One region of the Pelorhabdus sp. sgz311001 genome, then DNA from elsewhere that is predicted to be linked to it. Evidence: riboswitches for the same ligand, from Rfam matches in the RefSeq annotation. Region 1 holds a riboswitch; each other region holds the start of a gene.
The links. A riboswitch is a leader RNA that binds a small molecule or an ion and turns the genes downstream of it on or off. The one in region 1 is predicted to bind glycine.
Positions count from the first base shown of each region.

Region 1 (3,281 bases):
TATCGCAATAGCTCATCGGCGATTATCCTTGTGAATGAATTGGAGCGAGCCGGTCTTTCTTTTGCCATGCAAGATGAGGACAAGCGCTTTTTCTCTCACTGGGTCGTGGCTGATATTTTAAACTTTATGCGACTCAGTTACTCTGATAAACGAATTGATATTTTTGAAAAGATCTTTGCGAAGATGAACGGCTATATTACGAAGCAGCAGCTGGAAGCCGTAAAAGAATTGGGAAATCACGAGTCGGTATTTCAGAATTTACTCCGTCATGTGCCGCTGCAGGACTATCAGTGGCCGCTTATTGAAAGTTGCCGGGACGTAATTATTTCTTTAAAAGAAAAAAAGCCTCTGGCAGCCATTGCGGCAATTCGCCATCAGCTTGGTTACGACAAGGCCTTAGATCGAATGTGTGACCGACTGGGGTTTCGCAAGGAATATCTCTTGGGCATTTTAAACACACTCGAGGAGATTGCATCAGGACTTGATAGTGTCGAAGCCTTTGCCAACCGCTTGAAACATCTAGAAACTGTGACTAAGCAGGCGAGACAGAAAAAAGATCATCAAGTGACTCTGTCGACCTTTCATAGCGCGAAAGGAATGGAGTTTGACAAGGTCTATATGATTGATTTAATTGAGGGAATTATTCCTGCCGCCAGCGATGTAATGGAGAAACAGCAAGGAAAGCCAGCTGCTATGGCCGAGGCGGTTCGTCTCTTTTATGTAGCTATGACGCGAGCTAGGCACCAACTTCAATTGATCACTTATGAGAAGCGGGATCAGGAAAAAGTCAGTGAGTCGCAGTTTGTTATGGCCATACGCCATATGGTAACGCCGCCCAAGGCGCCATCGCCGCAAGCGTTGCAGCCGAAGCGTCAGCCAGTGAGAAGTCCCTTTGCAAGCACGCGGCTAGTGCCAACTCAGCCAGCAAAAGTTTTATCGCCTACCGCCATTCGTAAGCGCGAGGGGCTGAAGGTAGGGGCTAGGGTCAGACATGCCCGGTTCGGTGAGGGCCAGATTACGGCGCTCAATGCGGTGAGTCTCGATATTAAGTTTGCCGACAAGGTGAAAACTTTAGCAGTTGCCGTGTGTTTAGAGGAAGGCTTTCTGGAGCCTGTTCGCTAAAGTAGCGATCAAAGATATTGGCTGGGACAGTAAGCTATTGGCTAACGCTAAGGATTTATTGTAGCTCATATACGCACAGAAAAGAAAAATGTTTGTTTAAGGTTGACAATTTCTATGAAGAGTGCTAAAGTATGTAACTGTACTATCAAAGTGAATACCGAACTTCGTATGAAGGTAACGGGAGAGAGATTAGCAATAATCCGCCGAAGATGTTATGCTTTCAGGCAAAAGAACCGTTACTGGACGAACCTCTGGAGAGCCTCAATTGAGCACCGAAGGAGCAAGCTGATACTAAATCAGTGAATCTCTCAGGTAAAAGGACAGAGCAGACAAAGCTATTTTCTTGCTGTTTTATTTTGAGGCCAAATTTTTATAATTTGGCCTCTTTCTGTTTTTCTCGAGGCTGGTATTTGGCACGTAGTAACAGAAGGGAAGGCGGGATACATATGTCAGAAGAACAAACTTTATCACGGGGGCTGAAAAATCGTCATGTTCAGCTGCTGGCCATTGGCGGGGCGATTGGAACAGGCTTGTTTCTCGGCTCAGGTCGTTCGATTCACTTAGCGGGGCCATCGATTTTATTTGCCTATATGATTACAGGCACGATCTGTTTTTTTGTAATGCGGGCGCTAGGCGAATTGCTACTGTCTAACAGCAAATATCATTCGTTTGTGGATTTTGTCCGCGACTATATGGGTAACGGCGCTGCCTTTATTACGGGTTGGACGTACTGGTTTTGTTGGATTTCCTTGGCGATGGCCGATGTGACGGCCGCGGGGCTGTATATTCAGTATTGGTTTCCCAATATCGCGCAATGGGTTCCCAGTCTCATGATTTTAGTTGTGCTACTGATTATGAATTTGACGGCGGTAAAGCATTTTGGTGAAATGGAATTTTGGTTTGCTTTGATTAAAGTTGTGGCGATTTTAGCACTTATTGTAATTGGTTCGTTTATGGTTATCAAAGGGTTTGCGACTGACGCTGGCCCGTCAAGCTTTGCTAATCTGTGGAGCTATGGCGGCTGGGTTCCTAATGGAATCAGCGGGTTCATTCTGTCTTTCCAAATGGTGGTATTTGCGTTTACGGGCATTGAATTAGTTGGTTTGACTGCAGGGGAAACGGAAAACCCCGAAAAGGTCATTCCGAAGGCCATTAATCATATTCCGCTCAGAATTATTGTATTTTACTTTGGCGCTCTCTTTGTCATTATGAGTATTTATCCCTGGACGGCGCTCAGTCCGGCAAAAAGTCCTTTCGTGCAGGTTTTCTCGGCGATCGGGATTACCGCGGCAGCAACGATTGTTAATTTTGTTGTGTTAACTTCGGCGGCATCGGCTTGCAATAGCGGTATCTTTAGTACGAGCCGCATGGTTTATGCTTTGGCACGAGAAAGTAATGCACCAGAATCGATGAAAAAATTAACCTCCAATCAAGTACCGGCGAATGCTACGCTCTTTTCGGCTTTCGTTATACTATTAGCCGTGATTCTGCAATATATTATGCCAGAAAGCGTCTTTGTCTTGATTACCAGTATTTCGACGTTCTGCTTCATTTTTATCTGGGCGATGATCACGATCTGTCATTTGAAATATCGTAAAACGCGACCAGAGCTTGCGGCAAAAAATAAATTTAAAATGCCACTGTACCCTGTGATTAATTATATTATTTTAGCTTTCTTTGCCTTTGTATTAGTCACCTTGGCATTAAATGAAGAAACACGCGTTGCTCTGTTTGTGACGCCAGTATGGTTTATTATGCTTGGCGTGATTTATAAAGCCGCGAAGAGCAGAACGAAAGAAGCCGAGGATGGAGAAAGCAGTTTAGCTTAATTTAGGGATTTGCCTATTGTGTAAAGTTGTTTCGTGTGATATGGTAGATAAATATTTTATTTTTCGATAAGGCAGGCATTTTAACATGAGACAATCTTCAAGGTATCAAACGAAACAATTAGTTATGGCAGCTTTAGGCATCGCTCTAGTGTTTATTTGCACTTCTTTTGTCAATATACGCTTGCCCATTGCGGCAAATGGCGGACTCATTCATTTAGGCAATGTACCGCTTTTTATTATGGCAATTCTTTACGGTCGCTGGTTCGGCGCTGTAGCTGGCGGCATTGGCATGGCTCTGTTTGATGTAGTTGGCGGCTGGTTTTTGTGGGC
Region 1 covers NZ_JBVXUT010000002.1:157,875-161,155, reverse strand. The annotation lists gene AC0MXB_RS06810 (ATP-dependent helicase) at 1-1,122, shown strand, start outside; glycine riboswitch at 1,291-1,368, shown strand; glycine riboswitch at 1,372-1,448, shown strand; gene AC0MXB_RS06805 (amino acid permease) at 1,569-2,951, shown strand; gene AC0MXB_RS06800 (ECF transporter S component) at 3,037-3,281, shown strand, end outside.

Region 2 (3,281 bases), on a different contig from region 1:
CGTCGAAAGTGCAGTCAGACGATGAACTGGGACAACTGGCGCAAAGTTTTGCGGATATGCGTCTTACGCTGTGTCAGCTTGTGCAGCGGGTGAAAGAGCAAGCGGAGGCAGTGAATAGTTCAGGCAGTCAGCTTAGGGAAAGCGCGGATCAATCGGCGCAGGCTTCGAATTTAGTGGCTCATTCTATTACGGAAATTGCTGGCGGTATGGCGGCAACGGCTGCTTCGGCGACTCATATCGCTGAAATTATTGATAACATGTCGAATCGCACAGCTCAAATAGCTGAGACGGCTCAAGCTGCTGCGGGAATTGCTCAAAATACGGCGAAAGAGGCTGAAATTGGTCAGAAAGCGGTTGGACAGGCTGTAGGGCAAATGGAACAGATTAATTCGGGGTCACAAGCAGTAGCCGCCGCGATTGAACAATTAGCAAAAGGCTCAGATGCAATTCGTCCGATCGTGGAAATGATTTCGGAAATTGCTGGTCAAACGAATTTATTGGCCTTGAATGCCGCAATTGAGGCGGCTCGTGCCGGCGAGCAAGGCCGTGGGTTTGCCGTCGTAGCGGAAGAAGTAAGGAAATTAGCTGAGCAATCCAATCAGGCTGCCCAGAAAGTTACTTTACTGATTCAGGAAAATCAAACGAATATGGATCAGGCGATTGCTGCGGTACAGCTTGGTACAGAAGGGGTGCGCGTTGGTCGGGAAGTCGTGAATTCTGCTGGGAAAACCCTGGAAAATATTATGATAGCCATTGTAGCTTTATCAGAGCAGATGAAGGGGATTTCTGATTCGATCCAAACAATGGCGGATCATAGCAAATCAGTAGCTAAGGAAATTCACGGTGTCGATACCGTGAGTCGTAAGACAGCCGCGGAAGCTGAAACTGTTTCTGCCGCTACAGAGGAACAAGCTGCATCTATGGCGGAAATTGCATCGGCAAGTAAACGGTTAGCTGATCTTGCTGTAGATCTAAAGACAGCCGTAGAAAAATTTTCTGTGTAATTTTATATTTAATTACACTTGCATATTAAGCTGTCTTGTTTTATAATTATAAACGTTTTCGATGTACACACTAAAACTACATATTTCCGGATGAAGTTTGCGAGAGAGAGGCTGAATCAGCCCGCCGAAGGAGTAAAACTCTCAGGTACTCATAAAATTGGGTGATATCGTAAAGGGACGGGACTCTGGAGAGATCCGAGCGCATCGGACGCCGAAGGTGAAATACAGCAGAATTGCTGGCAAAGCTCTCAGGCAAAAGGACAGAGACAAAAAGTGCGAATGTGTTTAGTTTGTTTTATTCGTATTTTCTTTGTGATTCCAGAGTCAAATCATAGCTGATTTGACTCTGTTTGTTTTTGGGGGAGCTTTTTGGCATCGCTGCATGTAAGGTACATCGCAGATCAGTAAAGAAAGCAGCGATAGCTGTAAAAGGAGAGATTTTGAGATGGGGAAAAAATGGTTTCGGAGTATGACAGCGGCGCTTTTGGTACTGATGGCAGCCAGTTTTTTAGGGGGCTGTGGCGCTAGTTCTTCCAATGAAGTGCAAATTGGTCTACTGAATGAATTAACAGGCGGCAACGCTACCATGGGAAATTCTACTACGAATGGTGCGAAGCTAGCGATTAAAGAAGCGAACGCGAAAGGTGGCGTCTTGGGAAAACAAATTAAAGCCGTAGTGGCTGATAATAAAAGCGAGCCGTCTGAATCGGCTAATGCCATGACGAAACTAGCGACACAAGATCGTGTAGCAGCTGTTACCGGTATCTTTTCTAGTTCTAACGCCATTGCCGCTTCGAGCGTAGCTGAGTCGGTAAAAGTACCGCTGTTGGCAGTGGGGGCGACAAATCCCAAAGTAACAGTCGACGAAGGCACTGGTAAGGTAAAGGATTATACTTTTCGAGTTTGCTTTATTGATCCTTTCCAGGGGACCGTTGGCGCCAACTTTGTTTTAAATAATTTGAAACTGAAGAGCGCTGTTATTCTTGTCGATAACAGCAGTGACTATAGTAAAGGGTTGGCCGCTTTCTTCAAGAATGCCTTTACTAAGGGTGGCGGCGCCGTGCTTGCTGAAGAAGCGTATTTGCAGAAAGATCAGGATTTCAAAACGATTTTGACGAAAGTAAAAGGATTACATGCTGATATTATTTATGTGCCTGGTTATTATGAAGAGGTAGGCAAGATTGTAAAACAAGCTAGAGAACTTGGAATCACATCGCCCATGCTTGGCGGCGATGGTTGGGATTCGCCTAAACTCGTAGAGATTGCTACGCCAGAAGCGCTTAACAATACTTATTTCACGAACCATTATGCGGTTGATAACACAAATCCCACATCGCAGGCTTTTGTGGCTGCCTATAAACAAGAATATGGCCAATCGCCTGATGCCATGGCGGTACTTGGCTATGATGCAGCTAATGTTCTGATTCATGCCATTCAGCAGGCTAATAGTTTAGAGCCGGCGAAGATCCGTGAAGCTTTGGCGGCGACAAAAGATTTTGCTGCAATTACGGGAAATATTACATTGAATGCGACGCATGATGCCGTAAAAAATGCGGTAATCATCGAAATGAAAGATGGCAAACAAGTCTTTAAAGCGACAGTCAATCCCTGATTTAGCGATAGACGAGAATATAATACAAGAAATTTTGTAAAAATAGGAGCAGCAGGAATGATTTAGAATTCCTGCTGCTCTTACATATTTTGTGAAAAAATATACTTGATAAGACAGTGAACTTTTTGGAGAATTATCGGGAATTGCAGTATGTAGACAGAAATGACGAAAAACAAGACATAATACGAACAAAATAATAGACATATTAGACAAAGTTGTCATTTTAATTTTCAGATTATTTGAAAGAAAACGTATATTTTGAACGGTTTTTCTGCAAATAAAGCCAAGTCTAATTTTTGTCGGAAAAGCTGGTATGGATCTTGCAATATAAAGATGGTGAGAGCCAAAGGGACTCTTGCCAGAATAAGAGAGAAAACTGTGAGGGGGTATTTTAATGAAAGAAGCAGTTATTGTGAGTGCTGTACGTACGGCTGTTGGCAGTTTCAATGGTTCATTGGCGTCACTGTCGGCGGTAGAACTGGGGGAAATCGTAATTCGTGAAGCCTTGTGCCGAGCAAAAGTGAATCCAGAGCTTGTTGATGAAGTGATTATGGGCAATGTATTGCAGGCTGGTCTTGGCCAGAATCCGGCAAGGCAGGCTGCTGTTAAGGCGGGGATTCCGAAAGAAGTTCCGGCATTTACTGTAAATAAAGTTTGCGGCAGTG
Region 2 covers NZ_JBVXUT010000003.1:316,765-320,045, reverse strand. The annotation lists gene AC0MXB_RS10205 (methyl-accepting chemotaxis protein) at 1-1,004, shown strand, start outside; glycine riboswitch at 1,095-1,167, shown strand; glycine riboswitch at 1,180-1,278, shown strand; gene AC0MXB_RS10200 (ABC transporter substrate-binding protein) at 1,450-2,616, shown strand; gene AC0MXB_RS10195 (acetyl-CoA C-acetyltransferase) at 3,011-3,281, shown strand, end outside.
Region 2: it holds a riboswitch for glycine, as region 1 does, so the genes downstream of both, AC0MXB_RS10200 (ABC transporter substrate-binding protein) here and AC0MXB_RS06805 (amino acid permease) in region 1, are expected to answer to the same signal.

Region 3 (3,281 bases), on a different contig from region 1:
CGTAAATGACTGGCAAGCTCGTGCTCCGACAAGGGCGCTGGCAGGGGCAAATCACCTTGCAACCTAACACGCTCTGGCACATCTTCAAACAAATCAGCGATCTTAGAAGCGCCAATCGCCTGAAGCATCGCCTGACGGTCTTCTTCCGTATGAGGCAAATAGCTCCAGGCCATATTAGTGGCCCCCTTCGGCCGCAAGTTCTTCGTAGGCTGTACTGTCTAACAGAGCGTCAAGTTCAGCCAAGTTGGAAATTTCTACAGCAACAATCCAGCCTTCACCGTAAGGATCTTGATTGATCAATTCTGGCGCATCTTCTAGCCCCATATTGACCTTTACGATTTTCCCGCTAACTGGCGCATAAATATCCGAAACAGCCTTTACTGATTCAATGACAGAGAAACTGTCACCAGCTGTTAGTTCGCGACCTTCTTCTGGCAGCTCGACAAACACAACATCACCTAACTGTGCTTGTGCGAAATCGGTTACACCAATATAAGCCATATCGCCTTCAACCCGAACCCACTCATGATCTTTCGAATACTTTAATTCTGCTAGAATGTTCATCATTATTTCTCCTCCCGTTTATAAAATGGTTTTGAAATCACTTGGGCAGCAATTTTTTTACCACGAATCTCCACAAAAAGCTCCTGACCGATTTGGGCATACTCACTGTTGATTAAAGCCAGTCCGAGATTTTTATCTAGGGACGGTCCATAAGAGCCTGTTGTAATCTGGCCAATTCTTTCTTCGCCGCAAAAGACGGGATATTCCGCTCTAGCCACACCGCGGCCGACCATTTCAATCCCCACCAGTTTGCGCTGCGGCCCCGTTTGTTTTTGCTTTGCCAACACTTCTTTCCCATTAAAATTTTCTTTATCAACTTTTACAAAAAAGCCAATTCCCGCCTCGATCGGCGTAATTTCTGCGGTCAATTCATGACCATATAAAGGAAAGCAGACTTCAAAGCGCAGTGTATCGCGACAACCAAGACCTGCTGGCAAAAGCCCCATAGGCTTACCAACTTCCATGATCGCTTCCCATAGATCGGCAGCATCCTCAGGTGCGCAGTATAATTCAAATCCATCTTCGCCGGTATAACCAGTGCGAGACAATAGTACCTTCTTGCCTGCAACAATCACTTCCGGCCAAAACCAGTAATAGGTGAGATCCGCTAAGGGAGCATCCGTCAGGTTGGCAAGAATCTTTTTAGCCACAGGCCCTTGCAGCGCCAGTTGGGCTGTCTGATCTGACAGGTTTTCTAGCGTAACAGCAAAACCAGCCTTATTTTCTTCCATCCAGGCCCAATCCTTGTCAATATTCGCCGCGTTCACTACCGCCAGATACTGCTCAGCCGAATATTTATAAATAAGCAAATCATCAACAGTGCCGCCGTCGTTATAACACATGGGTGAATAAAGAATCTGGTTCTCTTGTAATCTCGCTACGTCATTTGTCACTACTTTTTGCAAAAAATCTAGAGCATCTTTCCCTGTGACCAGAAATTCTCCCATATGGGACACATCAAACAGTCCCGCCTTCGTCCGCACTGCCAGATGCTCTTCTTTAATCCCGCTGTACTGAACTGGCAGCGACCAGCCGCCAAATTCCACGATTCGACCACCATAACGCAAATGGGTTTCGTAGAGAGGGGTTCGTTTTGCCGTCACTTACATCACTCCTATCATTTTAATGAAGAAAATACCATTGATTTTAGAGCACACAAAAAGGACAGAGAACAACAGTGTAGTTTCACTCTTGTTCTCTGTCCTTTTACCTGAGAGATTTACTCCTGACGGAGTCCCCATCGGTGACACATCGTTGTGTGCTCTCCAGAGTCTGGTCCGGCTGCAGTTTGTTTACCTGAGAGTTTGAACAAAGCTTTGCTCCTTCGGTGCGCCTCGAAGGCGTCTCTCCCGCAGTCATCATTCCTAGTTATAAAGTTTTAAAATAGTAAAGCTGTAAAACCGTCTTTTTTTAAGTATATGAGAGGAAATATTTTCTGTCAATTCACTTCGTTAAAAGATTTCTTATCAAATTGAGAATATTCTAGCCTTCCAGCCGTTCATAAACTACCTCGCCATCAATCATGGTAAGGTCCACTTGAATATCCATCAACTGTTCCTCGGGATAAGCTAGAATGTCTTCGGAGAGAACAACAAGATCAGCCAGTTTTCCCACTTCAATACTTCCCTTGATGTTTTCTTCAAAGCTCGCATAGGCGCCGTTAATCGTGTACAGCCGCAACGCTTCTGCCACAGTAATCTTTTGGTTAGCGCCAATCACTTCCCCGGTTCGTCGATCCCGGCGATTGACAGAGCCGTCAATGCCGCGCATCACACTCTCTTCGCAAGTTGGCGCATCACTACCGATTACCGGTCGCAGCCCCGCGTCAATATAGCTTCTCGCCGCAAACATATAATCGGCTCTATCGCCATAGTAACGGCGATAGTCACTACCGTTAATCGTCATAAATGCCGGATTTGAGACAGGAATAATTGCAAGGGAAGCCATACGAGCAATCAGCGCTTCATCAGTTAAAGCGCAATGCTCAATACGGTGGCGACAATCCTCACGGGGATACTTCGCCGCTGCCTGCTCATAGCCTGTAAGCATCATTTCTACTGCCAAATCGCCTACAGCATGGGCTGTCATTTGACAATTCGCCGTATGTACCGTCGCAATCATAGCGTTAACCTCATCCTGGGTCCAGGTCAAAATTCCTGGCAGCTTCTCATTATGACTGTAAGGCTGGCGGGTCGCACAGGACGGGCCGCTAGTACCGCCGTCAATCATAATTTTCAACGTACCTAGTTTAAATCTTTCGTCGCCAATCCCGCTTTGCAGTCCCAGCGCCAAAAAATCATCGCAGAGTTTTTTAGAAAAAGGCTTACCAAAAACACTGTGCAGCATCGCATAGACCCTAGGCTTGAACTCCCCATTATAGCAAGCTTGCTGCATCAACTGAAATGATTGTGCGCCAAATTCACCGGGATCATGAATCGATGTAATGCCTGTTTTCAAGAGTAAATCATTGGATTTTTTTAGAGCCGCCCGCATTTCTGCATCACTATAGACAACCTTAGACCAAAGATAAAAATTTGTCGTTTCTTTCGTCATGCCTGTAAGGCGACCATTTTCAACAACAACTTCATTTTTCGCAAACTTAGCCGCATCGGCCGGGCTATGAATTCCGCCAGCTGCTAGTGCCAACGTATTATACACGCCCATATGACCGCAGACTCGCATACACTGCACGGGATTTTCTGGCGCCGCCGCATCAA
Region 3 covers NZ_JBVXUT010000004.1:155,822-159,102, forward strand. The annotation lists gene gcvPA (aminomethyl-transferring glycine dehydrogenase subunit GcvPA) at 1-173, opposite strand, end outside; gene gcvH (glycine cleavage system protein GcvH) at 175-564, opposite strand; gene gcvT (glycine cleavage system aminomethyltransferase GcvT) at 567-1,667, opposite strand; glycine riboswitch at 1,839-1,926, opposite strand; gene AC0MXB_RS11775 (amidohydrolase) at 2,047-3,281, opposite strand, start outside.
Region 3: it holds a riboswitch for glycine, as region 1 does, so the genes downstream of both, gcvT (glycine cleavage system aminomethyltransferase GcvT) here and AC0MXB_RS06805 (amino acid permease) in region 1, are expected to answer to the same signal.